DNA from 2 places in the Pseudoalteromonas sp. SR41-1 genome. Region 1 is predicted to be linked to the other one. Evidence: riboswitches for the same ligand, from Rfam matches in the RefSeq annotation. Region 1 holds a riboswitch; the other holds the start of a gene.
What was found. Region 1 has a riboswitch for lysine ahead of lysC (lysine-sensitive aspartokinase 3). Riboswitches for the same ligand answer to the same signal wherever they lie in the genome.
Positions count from the first base shown of each region.

Region 2: another riboswitch for lysine. It lies ahead of dapA (4-hydroxy-tetrahydrodipicolinate synthase); the one in region 1 lies ahead of lysC (lysine-sensitive aspartokinase 3).

Region 1 covers NZ_JACJEK010000008.1:168,722-176,867, forward strand. The annotation lists gene H5118_RS09140 (ATPase) at 1-1,108, opposite strand, end outside; gene H5118_RS09145 (condensin complex protein MksE) at 1,105-1,653, opposite strand; gene H5118_RS09150 (hypothetical protein) at 1,657-2,928, opposite strand; gene nhaD (sodium:proton antiporter NhaD) at 3,151-4,398, shown strand; lysine riboswitch at 4,500-4,672, shown strand; gene lysC (lysine-sensitive aspartokinase 3) at 4,748-6,139, shown strand; gene H5118_RS09165 (4'-phosphopantetheinyl transferase superfamily protein) at 6,186-6,944, opposite strand; gene H5118_RS09170 (sodium-dependent transporter) at 7,086-8,146, shown strand, end outside.
Region 2 covers NZ_JACJEK010000013.1:58,397-66,542, forward strand. The annotation lists gene H5118_RS12660 (bifunctional GNAT family N-acetyltransferase/hotdog fold thioesterase) at 1-344, shown strand, start outside; gene H5118_RS12665 (phospholipase A) at 417-1,454, opposite strand; gene H5118_RS12670 (succinylglutamate desuccinylase/aspartoacylase family protein) at 1,833-2,954, opposite strand; gene H5118_RS12675 (PLP-dependent decarboxylase) at 2,960-4,165, opposite strand; gene H5118_RS12680 (2,3,4,5-tetrahydropyridine-2,6-dicarboxylate N-succinyltransferase) at 4,165-4,905, opposite strand; gene dapA (4-hydroxy-tetrahydrodipicolinate synthase) at 4,921-5,805, opposite strand; lysine riboswitch at 5,996-6,196, opposite strand; gene H5118_RS12690 (DNA-3-methyladenine glycosylase I) at 6,388-7,086, shown strand; gene H5118_RS12695 (YdiU family protein) at 7,095-8,146, shown strand, end outside.

The sequences.
Region 1 (8,146 bases):
TTTGCCCTTGTGCGCTGGTTATAGAGTGCGAAAGCGACTCGTAATCTTGCTTTAACTGAGTCAGGCTGGTTTTAAGCGTGGCTTTATTTACCAGTTCAAATTCACTTTTAAGCGCATCGTAATCTAAAAACCACTGCTCAATTTGTGTTTGTCTGCGCTCTATATCGCGCGATTGCTGTACGTATAGGCTTTGCTTTTGCTCAAACTCGTGTTTTTCGTGCTCTATATCTTCAAGCGCGATGACAAGCTCAGAGAGTTGCGACTCTTGATAGGTATCAAAATCAATCAGTGCTTGGTCAATTTTAGGGGCGTACGCCGCCAATTTACCTTTAAGCACGGTTTGGTTTTCAAGCATTGACTCAAGCGCGGCTATTGGCTCTTGCATTGACTCAAGGGCTTTTAATTCGCGTTTTGAGCGGTTTACTTTATCAAACGAGCGACGCCATACTTCATAAAAGTCGACCTTAGAGTTCGACATATGGCGTTCAAACACGCGTAGCATAAAGCGTTTTACGTCGCTTGCACCTAATTTATGTAAGTTAAGAATACGTCTAAATATTTCTTTATAAATAGAGGAGTCTTGCACATTATTAAGCGGGATCATTTTTAGGTTAATGTCGCCGTCAAAAGGCGTTGCGCCGCCAGTAAGTAGCGCGTTTAACTCTTGTGCTTTAAGCTCAATAGGGTTGTAGTTAAGCGATTTTAAATGGTTGAACAGCTTGGTAAATTTAATAATAGTTTTACCTTGCGTGTACTGCTCTAAATCAAGCTTTCCTTGATAACAAAAGTACTGATGCGCGTAACCGGCAATTTTACCAAGTCCTGCAACTCCAATTACTACCGAGCCATGAGGCAAGTTAGCTTCTAGTAAAATGTACGACTGATCGGATGAAAAATAAAACTTACGGGTTTCATCTAAATCGTGTCCGTCCCATTCTGTTAAGCGCAAATCGTTAATAAGCGGAAACTGCAGGGCGTTAATAACCGAGCTTTTACCGGTGTTATTGGGCGCGCAAATAGAGCTGCTTTTATCAAGCGGGATCACACATTTTGCATAGCCTGCGGTGTTAAGTAGGGCGAGTTTGCTTAGTCCGTATAGATTTTTCATTCCTCGTCCTCTGTAATGTAGGTTTCTTCGTTTACTTCCATGAGTGCATCTATGTAGCGGTGAATTGGCGCTTGTAGCATAAAGCCGCCTTCTACTTCACGGGCTAAACCTAAGCGCACCATGCGCAGGTAAACGTCTTTACGCAAATCCGATCCCGAAAATATCTCAAGCTGATCAAACAAATGTTTGTTAATTTGCACCAGCGTTTGCATAAGCTCTAAATCGTTTACGTCGTCAAACAATGCGCGCATTGGGTCTTTACCCGTATTGGCGTAGTGCTCAATTAAAATGTAAATGGTGAGCGCGATAGCGCGAGATATTTTGCCCATATTTGGCGTACTTTCGTCGCTACCAAAATAATAAAAGCCACGGCTGTCGTGTTTTAAATCGTTACCTAAAGCGGTAAATAGGGCGGTGTAGTCTTCTATGTGTTGGTCAAGCTCTTGCCACATTACGTTGTCTTGCTCGCAAATGTGATAACCCGCTACTAATTTTTTATTAATGGCTTGTAGATGAGTTAGCTCGTCTAAGTTTATGTGTGTCATGGTTTATTTACCTGCCTTTGGATCTGGCTGAGGCTCTGAATTAAATGGATATAAAGAAAAGTGCTGACCGGCAATTTTTACGCGGGCTTTTTCATCGCTTTGAATTATTTTAATATCGCTGTCGCTGACTAATTTTTGATACAAAAATAGCATTTCGTCGGCATCGAGATCTGGATAGCTTTCATCTAAAAATTGCAGCAAGGGCTGCGGCTTTTTGCGTTTTTTATTAAAGCGCTTAGCAAAGCTGGTTTTAACATCGTTGTAGTCAGGAATATTAGGCGTAACAAATGCAGGCACGTCTTGCTGGTCAGGCAATTGGTATTCTTCGTGTTCAAATTCAACCAAGCTTGCCATGTAAGCCACAATATGGCGTTGCTGACCAAGTGAATATCGCTGCGCGTCGCTTACAAAATGTGGCTGCACAGCACTTAGCATATTGTCTACGCCATTTTTACGTACAAGCCCAAGTACTTTGGCTGCTTGGCGAGTAATTAAGTTATTACGACGTAACTCTTCGCGTAGCGGCATAAGCATATCGGCACTTTTACGTAAGCTTTCTCGGCCCATTAAATGCATTTCGAGTATACGGGTACGTAATTGCTCCAGCATACGTTTGTCGTTATACGCTTTACCTGAGCGCTCAATGTGCAGTATTTGCTTACTTATTTGCTCTTCAATGAGGATAAAACACGCATGAAATTCACCACGAATATCAACCATTTCAAGCATTGGCTCTATGTATTCGTCAAAGGCTTCTATTACCGCTTTATAACGCTTTTGCAGCGATTGCACTGCATTATTTGATTTGGCTTGTTCAACAATGTTTAAAATAGCGTTTTCGTTGTGCGTATAAAGCTTCATTATTTTACGCACCCGATCATCCATAATGCGGCTGTAGCGGCGCAAATCGTCAAAGTCCTCTATTTCGCCAGCGTTATCTAGGCGGTTACCTAAACGAGCAAGGTCCTCTACTAATACGCTAATTTCTTGCGCTAAACCTAAATGCTCTTCTTGCAGTAAAAAAGTAGCAAAATCAGCAATAGCACGATTTATTTCAAGCTGAGAGGATTTAGCCAGTGGAATTAAAATATCTTGATTTAACAAACGATTTGTTTCTTTATAAATGCGTTCGTTTGACCACGTAGGCTGCTTTTGCTTAATCGCGTTTTGTACGTCTTTTAGGCTAAAGTCAGCCATTTTAAAACGTTTAAATAATAGCTCTAATACACCCCAATGTTCGGTTATGGTGTTTAGCAGCTTTTTAGCTGGGATCATAAGGGGTTACAACATCCTAGTATTTTATTATTGAGTTCTTTTAGAAGACTCATTATTACGTATTTTTAATTAACCTTGTCTGTATATAGTATTCGTTTTTAAGACCATTTAATAATAGTTTTTGCATAGAGGCAGTGCTAAAATTCGCGCCGAAAATAGGCACATGAAATGGAATGTTATTTGTGTGTTCTTTAAAACTATATCAAAGGTTGTTTAACTACCATGGTTTCCTCGATTATTCTAACCCTGATAGCGATTGCATTTTTACTGATCGTTATAGAAGATATAATCCATGTAAATAAAGCTAAAACCACGCTGTTTTTTGGTACGCTTTGCTGGATTCTTCTTTTTATATACCCCCTACACGGGCAAAGCCCCGATACGATTCAACATCTTTTAAACGAAAATATTTTAGAAATTGCCTCGCTATGGCTATTTTTAATGGCTGCAATGACCTTTGTAGCGTATTTAAATTCAAAGGGGTTTATAGAAAATATTGTGCACCGTGTTATGCCAAAAAGTATTAGCGAAAAAAAGCTCATGTTTTTGGTGGGTGGTTTTGCATTTTTGTTTTCGTCGATTTCAGATAACGTAACAGCGACGCTTATATCGCTTGCGGTTGTTATGTCGTTAAAACTTGAACCTAAAAAGCTCGTTAAATACGCCACTCTTATTGTGTTTGGGGTTAACTCAGGTGGGGTATCGCTAATAACAGGTGACGTAACCACACTAATGATATTTTTAGATGGTAAAGTAACCATTGCTCATTTATTACTACTTATAGCGCCAGCACTTGCAAGCGTTATGCTGCTTGCCGCGTTACTGTCTATCGGTATGAAAGGGCGTGTTGAGTTTGCTAGTGCAGGTAAAACCCGCATTGAAAAAACCGACATAACCATTGCTGTTATATTTTTATCTACCGTAGTGAGCACACTTACGTTGAGTGTAATTTACAGCGTACCGCCTCTATTAACCTTTTTGTTTGGCTTATCAGTGATGTTTTTAGTGGCGCAATTTTTAATGCGCAAAAAAGACATAAACAAAGACATAATCGATTTTGTTCGCGATATAGAATACGACACATTATTGTTTTTTGTAGGTGTACTTTTACTTGTTGGCGCACTTAAAGAAATTGGTATGTTGAGTAAATTTACCGACCTATACACGGTAATGGCACCAGAATACGCAAACTACTTAATGGGCATATTATCAGCTGGGGTCGATAACGTACCGCTTACCGCTGCATTATTAAAAGCCAATATAGTAATGAGCCAACAACATTGGTTGTCATTTACGTATGCAACGGGTGTGGGCGGTTCAATGCTTATTATTGGTTCGGCTGCGGGCATTATTGCCATGAGTAAAGTTAAAGCGCTTACCTTTATGAGCTACTTGCGTTTATCGCTGCATTTATTAATTTGTTACACGGTTGGATATGCGGGCTCGTATTACATGGGCAGTTTTATTTAACTCATAAATTATTAAATGCTTGACAGCTAGACGTCTAAACGATAACTTTCAAAGCCCCGCTACTTAGTGGGGTTTTGTTTTATTAGCCACTGGTTAATAAAGCATTCAGAAGAGGTGCGATACTTAGGTACTTAATGTTAGGCGACGAAAGCCGATGATCATTAAGGAGGGAAGTACTCGCCGAGGAAAATAATGGTACGTCGTCATTGTTTTTCGGTTTATGGGGCTGAATCCTCAAAACTGTCACCAATATAGGTGGAGAGCTTCTGGCAGTGGACTTATCTTCAAGCATTCCTTTGCCAAGTTCTTCTTGTTTTATTGCGGTTTGGATACCGCGAAAGGAGACTAAATGACTACCCAATCAGTGCCACAAACAGTATCAGGCGCAAAATCAGATTACATCGTTGCCAAATTTGGCGGAACAAGTGTTGCAAATTTTGAAGCGATGAGTCGCTGTAGCGAAATTATTGTTGCAGATAAAAGCGTACGTATTGTTGCCGTGAGCGCCAGTGCCGGCGTAACTAATCACTTAGTTGCACTGTGTAAATCAAGCATTACTTCAAGTGAGCGCCAAGAACACATAAATGGCGTTCTTGCTATTCAACAAACTATTTTAGATGAATTATCGCTAGATGCCGATTTAGCTGTTGGCTTTAACGAAACCCTAAAAGCATTTCAAACATTGGCTCAAGAGCCACTAACAACCGCTCAGCAACACGACGAGCTACTTAGCTTTGGTGAGCGTTTGTCGTCGTATTTGTTTGCACAGGTACTTCGTTTACAGGGTTTAAATGCCGATCGCTTTGATGTGCGCAAGGTGCTTAAAACAGACAGCCAATTTGGCAAAGCAACGCCCAATGTTTCAGCCACAGCGCAAGCTGCTAAAGAGCATTTAATTCCGTTATTAGACGTTCAAGTAATTGTAACTCAGGGATTTATTGGTAGTGACGAATACGGTCACACCACAACGCTAGGACGTGGTGGTTCTGACTATAGCGCTGCATTACTAGCTGAAGCGATTAACGCTAAAAGTGTGCATATTTGGACCGACGTAGTGGGCATTTTTAGCACCGACCCGCGTTTGTGCGCAAAAGCGACGCCTATTGCACGCTTAAGTTTTGACGAAGCCGCTGAAATGGCAACCTTTGGCGCAAAAGTATTACACCCAGCAACTATTTTACCAGCGAGCCGTAGCCACATTAACGTGTTTGTAGGTTCTAGCCGCGAGCCAGAGCGTGGCGGTACATGGATTGAGCGCGAAAAATCGCAGCAACCAGGTATACGCGCAGTAACGCAACGTAAAAACCAAATATTGCTTACGCTTAAAAGCCCAGAAATGCTACTAGCAAGCGGCTTTTTAGCACGCGTATTTACACTATTAAGTGAATACAATATATCTGTAGATTTGGTAACCACATCAGAAATCAGTGTAGCTATAACGCTTGATAACGCGCAAAACGCCTCGCGCCCAGAGCTTGATCAAAAATGCCTAGATAAGCTTGCAGAGTTTTGCCATGTTTCGGTAGAAAACAACCTAACATTGGTGGCACTTATTGGCTCTGAGATTCAATTACGCCAACACGAAATGAACTTAATGAGTGTACTAAAAGACTTTAACATTCGATTAATTTGTCACGGTGCTAGTAAGCACAACCTGTGCTTTTTAGTAGAGCAAACTGAGTCAGATAACGTAGTACAGTCTATTCATAGCCGTTTATTAGAAAACGATTTTGCTGCGTAAATAACGGTTATTCAGGAAAATTAACTAGTAAGGTTGCTTAACAAAATTAATTAATAAAGTCATTTAATAAAAAGCATCGCCAGTCGGTGCTTTTTTTATGCACCACACTCACATCAAAACAAACATTACTGTCACTGCTATCAGCTACAGTAACGCGATTACTGCAAGCACTCAGCTTTGCACTATTTAATTCGTCAAACACATTGGGGCTAAGTAACTTTGCAATAGGGCGGCTGGTGGCTTTAGCAAGAGACTCTTTTAGTGTCCAAATTCTAAAAAACGTATCTGCTTGGGCTTGGGTATTAGTGGGCTTGGTGATAAGTGTAATTTCATCATTATGATAAAAATGCTTAGCGAGCTTTTCAAACGGGCGCTTTAGGCTTACTTTTTCAATATCAAAACCAAACTCACTTTTATCAAAATTTAGCGCGGCCCCAACCAAACCATGTGAGTGCGAAATACAGGTATTAATAACATCACCACTTACATGTACTTGCAGCTTTGAGCTTGCTTCGTCAAATTCGGTACTCATTTTATTAAGGGGTACGTGCGTATGTTGCGGCTGCGCTACTTTAATAAGGTGTTTTAACAATAACCGCGTCGCTAAATACTCTTGCTTAGCTTGTGGGCTTTTACGGCGGTTTATAATGTTTAACTCAAACGGGCTTAAGCAATCGGGCAAATTAAAGTCACTAAGCTCAAGTGTTTTAGCATTAAATAATAAAATGCTGTTACTCGCTAAAGACAAATTTGCCAATTGAGTTGAAGTAATACTCAAGGCGTTTTTAAAATAGTGTTCAGTCATAAAAGCCCTAAAGCAAAAGAAGTCGCTGATATTGTGAGCGGTTAACGCCACTAACAAAGGCTGGGTACAATTTTATTACTCAGCTGGCATGAAATATGGTTTAATTCACAATAATCAAAATAATAACAGATTTGTAGATGTATGGCACAAGTGCGTGATGGGTTTCAAAGCCGACTTGGTTTTGTTTTAGCCGCTGCTGGCGCAGCAGTGGGTTTGGGTAATATTTGGGGTTTTCCTACGCAAGCGGCCAACCATGGCGGCGGTGCTTTTTTACTGGTTTATTTTATTGTTATATTTTTACTTGCGCTACCTGCGCTGTATACCGAACTTTATTTAGGTCACAAAGCACAAGCTAATCCTGTAAAAGCATTGGGTGATGCATGGCAAAACACTAGCCGTAAAGTAGGTGCAGCAGCCGGTTACATAGGCCTTGCGGGCGCAGTTGTTATGCTAAGTTTTTATTCAATAGTGGCAGGGTGGATGCTCTCGTACGCTATTGAACCCATAACAACCTTTTTTGGGTTTACAGGCGCAAGCGAATTTTTACATAGCGACTCAGTGCTGCGTAATTTTGTATTTACGCCGCTTATGCTTATTTTAACCGCCAGTATTATTTTAAAAGGGGTTAAATCGGGAATCGAAACTTGGTCGCGCCGTTTGATGCCACTTCTGCTTGTGCTGCTTGTTGGTTTAATTGCCTACATTGCAACACTCGATGGCGCAAGCGAAGGCTTTGCCGCGTATTTAATCCCTGATTTTAGCCAAATACTCGACCCTAATTTAATTATTGCCGCAATGGGGCAAGCGTTCTTTTCGCTCTCGTTAGGTGTGGGTTGTATGATGATTTACGGCTCGTATTTACAACCAGATGCTAATTTACCAAAGCTCACAGCAGGTGTTGCACTACTTGATACTGGCGTTGCTTTTTTAGCTGGGTTACTTATTATTCCTGCTATTTATGTGGCGCAGCACAACGGTGTTGAAGTATTTAGTGGTGGTAAACTGATTGGCGAAGGGCAGCTAATTTTTGCTATTTTACCTGAGCTATTTAGCACCATGGGCGAAATTGGATTATTAGTTGGTTTATTGTTTTTTGTATTAATGTCTATCGCATCGGTTACGTCAACTATATCGACGACTGAAATTCCGGTAGCGTTTTTAGTCGAAAACCATAACGTTAGCCGCACCAAAGCAACGTGGGC
Region 2 (8,146 bases), on a different contig from region 1:
GGCAATTTACAACCAGCGCCGACCTAGACGCTAACTTAAACCTACATAACACAATGTTTGCAGGTTCTATTTATAGCTTGGCCACGCTAACAGGTTGGGGCGCTACGTACTTAGCACTTAAAGAAGCTGGGCTTGAAGGTAATATTGTATTAGCCGATGCTAACATTAAGTACTTAAAACCGCTTACTACCGACCCACGTGGTTGTGTTGATATACAAACCTGTAAGGGCAAGTTAAGCGATTTAGAAACCGACGGTAAAGCAAGTTACGTAGTGCCAGTAACTATTTACGATGGTGATAACGTGGTTGCAGAATTTGAAGGGCAGTTTGTAGTAAAAAAATAACTGTTTAGCTGTTTAAAACACAAAAAAGCCAAGCAATGCTTGGCTTTTTTGTGCGTAAAACTTAGAGAAGTATTACAGCAAATCGGTTAATAATATACCGACACCAATACGTTCTACATCCGCGTTGTAATCAATTAAGCTTTCGCCATAACCGTTAAAGTATTGTGCATAACCACGAACGCGACCCCATAATGGAAATGACCAGTCGAGTTGAATTGCACCACGGTTTTCTGAATTTAAGTTGTTACGCGTCATGAAGCTAAATTCATGATCGTTAAGACGGTATGCACCACTAAATTCAAAATAGCCCATGTATTTGTATATGTCTGGATTATCGTCGCCTTTAGCATCAAGTATGTCTTCTTTAGTATCTTCGCTTATGCGATACCAAGGTTTAAAGCTAAAAACAAAGCCCCTATTTTCCCAAATAAAGTCTGCGTAAATACGGTTCCACGAACGCGAGTTTGGTTGGCTTCGACCGTTTGATTGGTGCGAAATACCTAATGCGATTGCCATTTCGTCGCCCCATAATACGTTTTCTGGATCGAGGTAGTTTATCCAAAATATTTCTGGTTCGTAGTTGGTTTCACGAAATGGAGAAGAGATTTCTGAGTTATAAAGCTGCCAGTAAGATTGCAGAGTAAAGCCAAAAAATATGGCTTGGTCTTCATCAGAAAAATCATCATATAGAGGCACTTTGATTGAAAGCTGGTATTTTGCTTCTAGGTTGTCTAGTGGCTCACCATCGTTATCATCTGTTAATTCGTCAAAACCATCAAAAGGGCGATCGTTTGGGTGTGATACATACGAAAGCGGTAAAATATAGTTACGCTTATGTGGCGTAATTACATTTCTATTTTTTTTACCGACTTCTTCACGAGCTTGGCGTTTATCAAGCGCGGTAAGTTGTTTGTCTTCTTCAAGGGATGAGCACTTTTTACGCAAGTCATCGAGAGTTTGCTTGCCATCTCCACCAATCACTTCATTTAAAATACACTGTTTTACAAGCTCGATGTCGTTGTCTTGCTCGTTTGTAGCAACTTCTTCTTCTTGTGCGAAGGTAGCGGTACTAATTAAAGCAGAAAGAGTTATCCAGTGGCGCCAGCTCATTGTAATTCCTTGTGAGTTTGGGTTGTTGTATGCGTTAATTTAATTATAACGTCTTTTTACATATGTAACGGTGAACTTTTACTGAATTTGTATTCATAACAAGGTCCATACGTATACAAAGTAAATATAGATCAAAAGAAAAGCGGCCTAAGCCGCTTTTCTAATGCAAATTAACTACTTTAGTTAATTTATACCAATTTTGTTAAAAACATGATCATTCTAGCGTATTAAATAACTCACTAACTACGTTAAAAATTATTTATATAGAACAACTATGTACCATAATTTTAGCCTTGTTATTAAGCTATTTCCTTATCGCTATAATAGATCACTAATTTAATGCAATTGGTATTACTCTCACGCAATGAGAAGGGTGAGCTAAAGCTCAAATATGTTAGTAAAAAACTTATAAAGCTCGGTACCTTGATTAACACTCGCTGAGGCAAAGTGCAAAATAGCAATTGCATCGCAATCAAGAGTAAGTGTTTGCAATGGTTGCTCACTTAAGTAGCGCTCCATGCGTAAAATATTGGCAATAGGCTCACCAGCTTTAATGTGCCCGCCAAGTGGGGCTAAGTATTCAACCATGCCGCCAATAGGGGCGTAATAAGCAAAGTAGTCATCTAAATTACATGCATAACGAGTCATATTGGCTGGCGTATGCGGTGCGTTTTGTAATACGCCTTTGTGATTTAAGTAACTTAAAATGCTGTTTGCATCGTTTAATGCTTCTTTTAAGTCTATTTTTTCTTGGCTGCCTAGCTCTACAGTAAATGCTTCTACAGCTATTGATAATTCGCGACCTTGTCCGCTAAGCGCATCACTTAAATGCCACCATGGGCAAAAGTTAGCTTCATCCATAGCGCCGTCAAAATCACTAGGAATAAGCAATACATGTTCAATATTAAAGTAACGTGCGCTGTCGGTTGCATAGGTTGGGCAGTACAGATGCTTGCTTGAAATAGGGCCTGTGTGTAAATCGAGTACTATATCAGCCTGATGAGCGAGCTTTTGTAAGTTAAGCGCAATGCGTTTACCCGTATTGAGTAAATAAGCAGGGCCGTTAAGTTTGCTATCTACTTCGTCAATAAGTGCCTGTTTGAAGTTACTTTTTAATGTAGCGTCGTCATACTGAGTATGATTTTGTGCAAACTGTGCCACTAAATTTTTATTGTAGTGATACATGCGATTCCAATTAGTGCCCGTAATCGGATCGAACCTGCCAAGGGTAAACTCGCCAGATTTTTGATTACAGCCAATCGGATTTGCATAAGGTACAAGGGTAATATCGCCACTAAGGTTAAGGTGTTTTAATTGCTCAAGCAGCTGAAAAATAACTGCGTTACCTTGCACTTCAGCGCCATGCATATTGGCCTGAATGTAAACACTTGGCCCTGTGCCATCACCTTTTAAACGATACACAGGAATTGTAAGTGGTAAGCCGTTTGCAACTTCCCCTACTACAATGTTCTCTTGGCTAATGTGTGTTGTATTACTCATACTTGTTACCTTAAATAATGGCTGGCATTTTCGGCTTGGCGAACACAGGTAAGTGTACCGTTTTGCAAGGTGTACTCAGCAGCTAGCTCATGGCATAAAAAATACGGCATACTTTCGGTAAAGCCGTAAGCACCGCATTGGCTAAACACTAGCCAGTCGTGCTCATTTAAATCGCTTGGTAAGTTATGTTCACCCAAGCAATCAAGCGCTGTACAAAGTGGGCCATATAAAGTGACTGCTTGAGTTTTAGCACTGGATTCACGCAGTAATGCAGCAGGAAAGTTCTGGCTGGTAACAGCAGGGCGTAATAAGTGATTTATACCGCCGCTTAAAATTACTTGTTCTTGATTGTAGTTTTGTTTGCGCTCTACTACTGGGTTTGCGTAATGACCGCATTCGCCAACGGCATAGCGACCAAGTTCCATCCATAGCTCTTCTACACCCGCATCATTTTTAATTTTAGCGAGCGCAGCAATTAAGTCATCCCAATCAAGTGTTGCTTCGTTTTGTGTATAAGGAATACCTAAACCGCCGCCTAAATCGAGAATTTTAAGGCTAATATTTAAATCGCTGGCAAGTTGGCTAAGAGGTGCAATCATTTGTGACCACAAGTCGCTTAGTTTTTGAGTGCTAAGCATGTTGCCCCACTGAAAAATATGCAGGCCGTCAAATTTAAGCGCAGGGTAGTCAGCTACATTGAGTGCTTGCCACTCATTACAACCCAAACCAAACGGCGTAAGGCTGTCGCCGCCCAGTGGGTTTTTTTCACCTTCAGGCCAGCGTAATTGTACACGCAGTAATACTTGTAACTGCGTGTTTTGTAGTTGCGCTTGTTGGTTTAACCAACGTACTTGATTGAGGCTTTCTGCTACGAATATACGCACGCCGCGCTCAATAAAGTGTTTTATTTGTTTAGGGCTTTTTGCAGGCCCTGTGTTGAGCACGCGCTGCGAGCTAATACCTTGTGCTAGTACTTGCTCAAGCTCACCTTTACTTGCTACGTCAAAATTAAAGCCAGCACTGTCTAAGCTTTGAATAATTTTAGACAGTGGGTTTGCTTTTACCGCGTACCACAGCTTTACATCGGTTTGCGCAACTAAACGCGCAAGATGCGTGTTTAGTTGATCTAGGTCGTAAACAAAAAAAGGTGTATCAAGTTGTTGTGTAATAGTATTTACAGCGGTTTTGATAGGCGTGCTCAAAAAGCTCATTATCGTAAAACCTCTTCAAGCAATAACGATGCATCGCTTTTCTCGTCGCGGTATTTAACTATTAACGCACACGACATGCTTAGGCCTTGCTCGCGCGCCCATTCGTTTGATGCAGGGCGAGAGCCCGGTATTACAATCGCGTACTCTGGGATTGGCTCGCCTTTATCTAGTTGGCGCTCGTTTACGCAGTCGTATACTGGAATAGTTGCTGATAAACGCACGCCAGGGGCAAGTACTGCGCCTTTTTTAATGACTACGCCTTCAACAATAATACAGCCTGCACCAATAAATGCGTCATCTTCAACCACTACTGGGCTTGCACCAATTGGCTCAAGTACACCACCAAGCTGAACTGCAGCACTTAAATGTACGTTTTTACCTACTTGTGCACAAGAACCCACCAATGCGTGGCTATCTACCATTGTGCCTTCGTCGATATATGCGCCAATGTTTACATACGCTGGTGGCATAATAATCGTGCCTTTAGCAACATAAGCACCACGGCGAACACTTGAGCCACCTGGTACCATACGGACGCCATCATCAGTACTAAATTCTTGCGGAGCTAGGTTATGTTTATCAACAAAGCCGCCTGCAAATTCAGTATTAGTGCCATTTTTGAAGGCTTCTAAAATGCCTTGCTTTACTTCTACGTTAGCTTGCCATTGGCCGCTTTCGTTTTGTGATGCAGCGCGTACTGCGCCCGATTCTAAATTATTTAATAGTTCTAACCAGCTCATTATAAAAACCTATATTTAATGCCAAGATAAAATGGTGTTGTTTGCAGTTGTAATGCAATCGGTTTGAGTTAACTCAAGATGTGTTAAAGGTGGACGAAGTTGCGGGCTGCTTAAGCGGCCTTGCAAATGCATCAGTACCTTTACGGGAATAGGGTTTGCGACAGCAAATAGGCTATTAATAGCGCTTGACCACTGGGCAAATAAATTAGGGTGTTGACCACTTAAACTGCGCTTAACAAACTCGTGAGTTTGTTCAGGCCATGCGTTTGCAGCTACCGACACCAAACCTTTTGCGCCAGCTTGAGCAAAATAAGGCATTAGCGCATCGTCGCCACTAAAAATAGCTAAATTAGGCGCCGCTTGGCGGTAAGCTTCAAACTGAGCAATACTGCCGCTCGCTTCTTTTAACGCCCATAAATTTTTATTGTTTTGTAAGTTTTGAATTGTTGCCGCTGGGATGCTAACAGCGCTTCGACCGGGTACGTTATAAAGCATACATGGATGAGCGCTTGCATTTAGTAGGCTTTCAAACCAATGAGTTTGACCTATAGCGCCAGGCTTTGCATAAAGCGGTGAGCCAAGTAAAAAGCTATGAATTGGGAGTGTATTACAGTAGTTAACCCACTCAATTTGTTGCTTTAAGTTACTACCGCCCACAGCTACCATGAGTGGTACTGTTGGTTTTAGCTGGCATACGTGCTCAACAATGGCTTGTTGCTCTTTTAGCGTTAGTGCTAAACCTTCGCCCGTACTGCCAAGTAGCAAAATACCGTTATGTGCCGCTTCTTGATCGCTAACCAACTTAGTTAACGTGTTGTAGTCAACATCGCCGTGTTGATCAAATGGCGTTACGAGCGCGGTCCACAGTGAGTAGTCGTTTAAATTGAAGTTGTTGATCATCTCTCACGAACTTATAATTTGTACCAATTTTATTAAAAACGTGATCATTTTAGCGATAACTAATTTAATGCAATTGGTATTATTCGAATAGTTAAAAAGCTTTATGGAAGGAGCCGCATTAACGTCGTTCGAACTAATAATTCGAAGAGCGAATGGGCTTAAAATAATAGGGCGCACGGCCTTAATATTTAAGACCAGAAGCTCTCCACCAAACTAACAAGCTGCTTTTTATAAGCAGCTATTGGTGACAGTCGCTAGGGTTCAACCTAGTCGCCCGAAATAAACACCTCGCAAAAGTGGTTACTTCTCGGCGTTAATTCCCCTCACGTATGCTTGCTGGAGTTTGCGCTCCTAACATACGCTACCTGAATAACGCACCTCTTCTAGCCCTTTGCACCTGTTTGTAGAGTAAAACTTACAAACCTGTGCAATTTAAATAGGGTAATTACGGCGATTAAAGCATTTTAGCCGTCTAGGTGTCAAGCGACTAAATACAGATTAATTCATCGAAAAAAGGGGTGGTTACGTATTAGGTGCTTTTCTCGTACACTAGCAATATAAGTAGTGAGGTATTTAATTAGTATGGAAAAATTTAGCGATATTTATAAGCGAGCGGTAGAGCGAAAAGGCTCTGAAAAAATGCTTAAGTTATTACTTGCAAAACCGCTATCTAAAAAACAACTAAGCACGTTAAGTGACGACGATTGGCTTGAAGAATTTACTCGAAAAGTATTTCAAAGCGGCTTTTATTGGTCAGTCATAAATAATAAGTGGGCAGGCTTTAGAGAGGTTTTTTGGGATTTTAGCGTTGATAAGTTATTAATGATGCCACCTGATATGCTGGAACAAAAAGCAACGGATGAGCGAATTGTTCGTAACTATAAAAAAGTAAAAACAATTACCGAAAATGCTTACATGATCCACGAAATAGCAGGGGAACATGGCAATTTTAGTCAGTTTATCGCTAATTGGCCGACAGACGATATTATTGGTTTGTGGGCGTATTTAAAAAAACATGGTTCGCGTTTAGGCGGAAATACAGGGCCTTATGCGCTGCGAGCACTTGGTAAAGATACATTTTTACTATCACGCGATGTAGAGAATTATTTGCGTGCCCATAAAATTATAGACGGCGGCTTACAAACTAAAAAGTCACTAAATGCAGCCCAAGCTTTTTTTAACGAAATGCAAAAGCAAAGCGGCTTAAGTATGCAAGAGTTAAGCTTAATTGTTGCTTATGGCGTAGGTGACAACCGTGTTGGTATAAGTCAGCAACAATAGGAATTACAATGAAATTAGTGCCAAGATACACAGATATTGCGGAAAACTTCGCAATAGAAGATTCCCCTGCAAGTGTCGCCTCTCCTCAGTTATTACTGTGGAATGAGAGCTTAGCAAAAGAGTTTAATATTAACGTTGCGGTTGATTTGCGTGCCAGCACTTTTAGCGGTAACGAAAAACAGGTGATTCCTGCAGTAGCACTTGGTTACTCTGGGCACCAATTTGGACATTTTTCACCACGCTTAGGCGATGGACGAGCGCACTTACTGGGCGCTATTAGTGATGATAAAAACCAGTTATGGGATATTCAATTAAAAGGCTCTGGTGCTACTCCTTACTCAAGAGGAGGGGATGGGCGTTGCGCACTTGGTCCTGCTATTCGTGAATACGTAATGAGCGAGGCAATGCATGCGCTGGGAGTTAAAACCACACGCTGCTTAGCGGTTGTTGGTAGTGGTGAAACGGTTTATCGTAATCCGCCACAAGCAGGGGCTATCGTTACGCGTGTAGCAACGAGTCATATTCGTGTTGGCTCGTTTCAATATTTAGCGACGCAAGGCGATGTTGAAGGGCTTAAAAATTTAGCCGATTTAGCTATAGAGCGACACTACCCAGAAATAACCGATACAGGTTCGCAGCGATACTTAGCATTTTTAGGCGCTGTGATTAAAAACCAAGTTAAGCTAGTTGTGAGCTGGATGCGTGTTGGCTTTATTCACGGAGTAATGAATACAGATAATACGCTAGTTAGCGGAGAGACTATTGATTACGGCCCGTGTGCCATGATGAATAGCTTTGATTTTGATACCGTATTTAGCTCTATAGACAAACAAGGCCGCTATGCATTCGGTAATCAACCTAATATAGCTAACTGGAACTGCGCACGCTTAGCTGAGAGTTTAATACCGCTTATTAGCGATGATGACGAGCAAGCAGTTTTATTAATGACGCCATTTATTAATAGTTTTGCTGAGCAGTTTAATGCTGAGTTTACAGCTATGTGGGCACAAAAACTGGGTTTAACTGAATCTAGCGATAGTAGTGGCGAGTTAATAGCAGA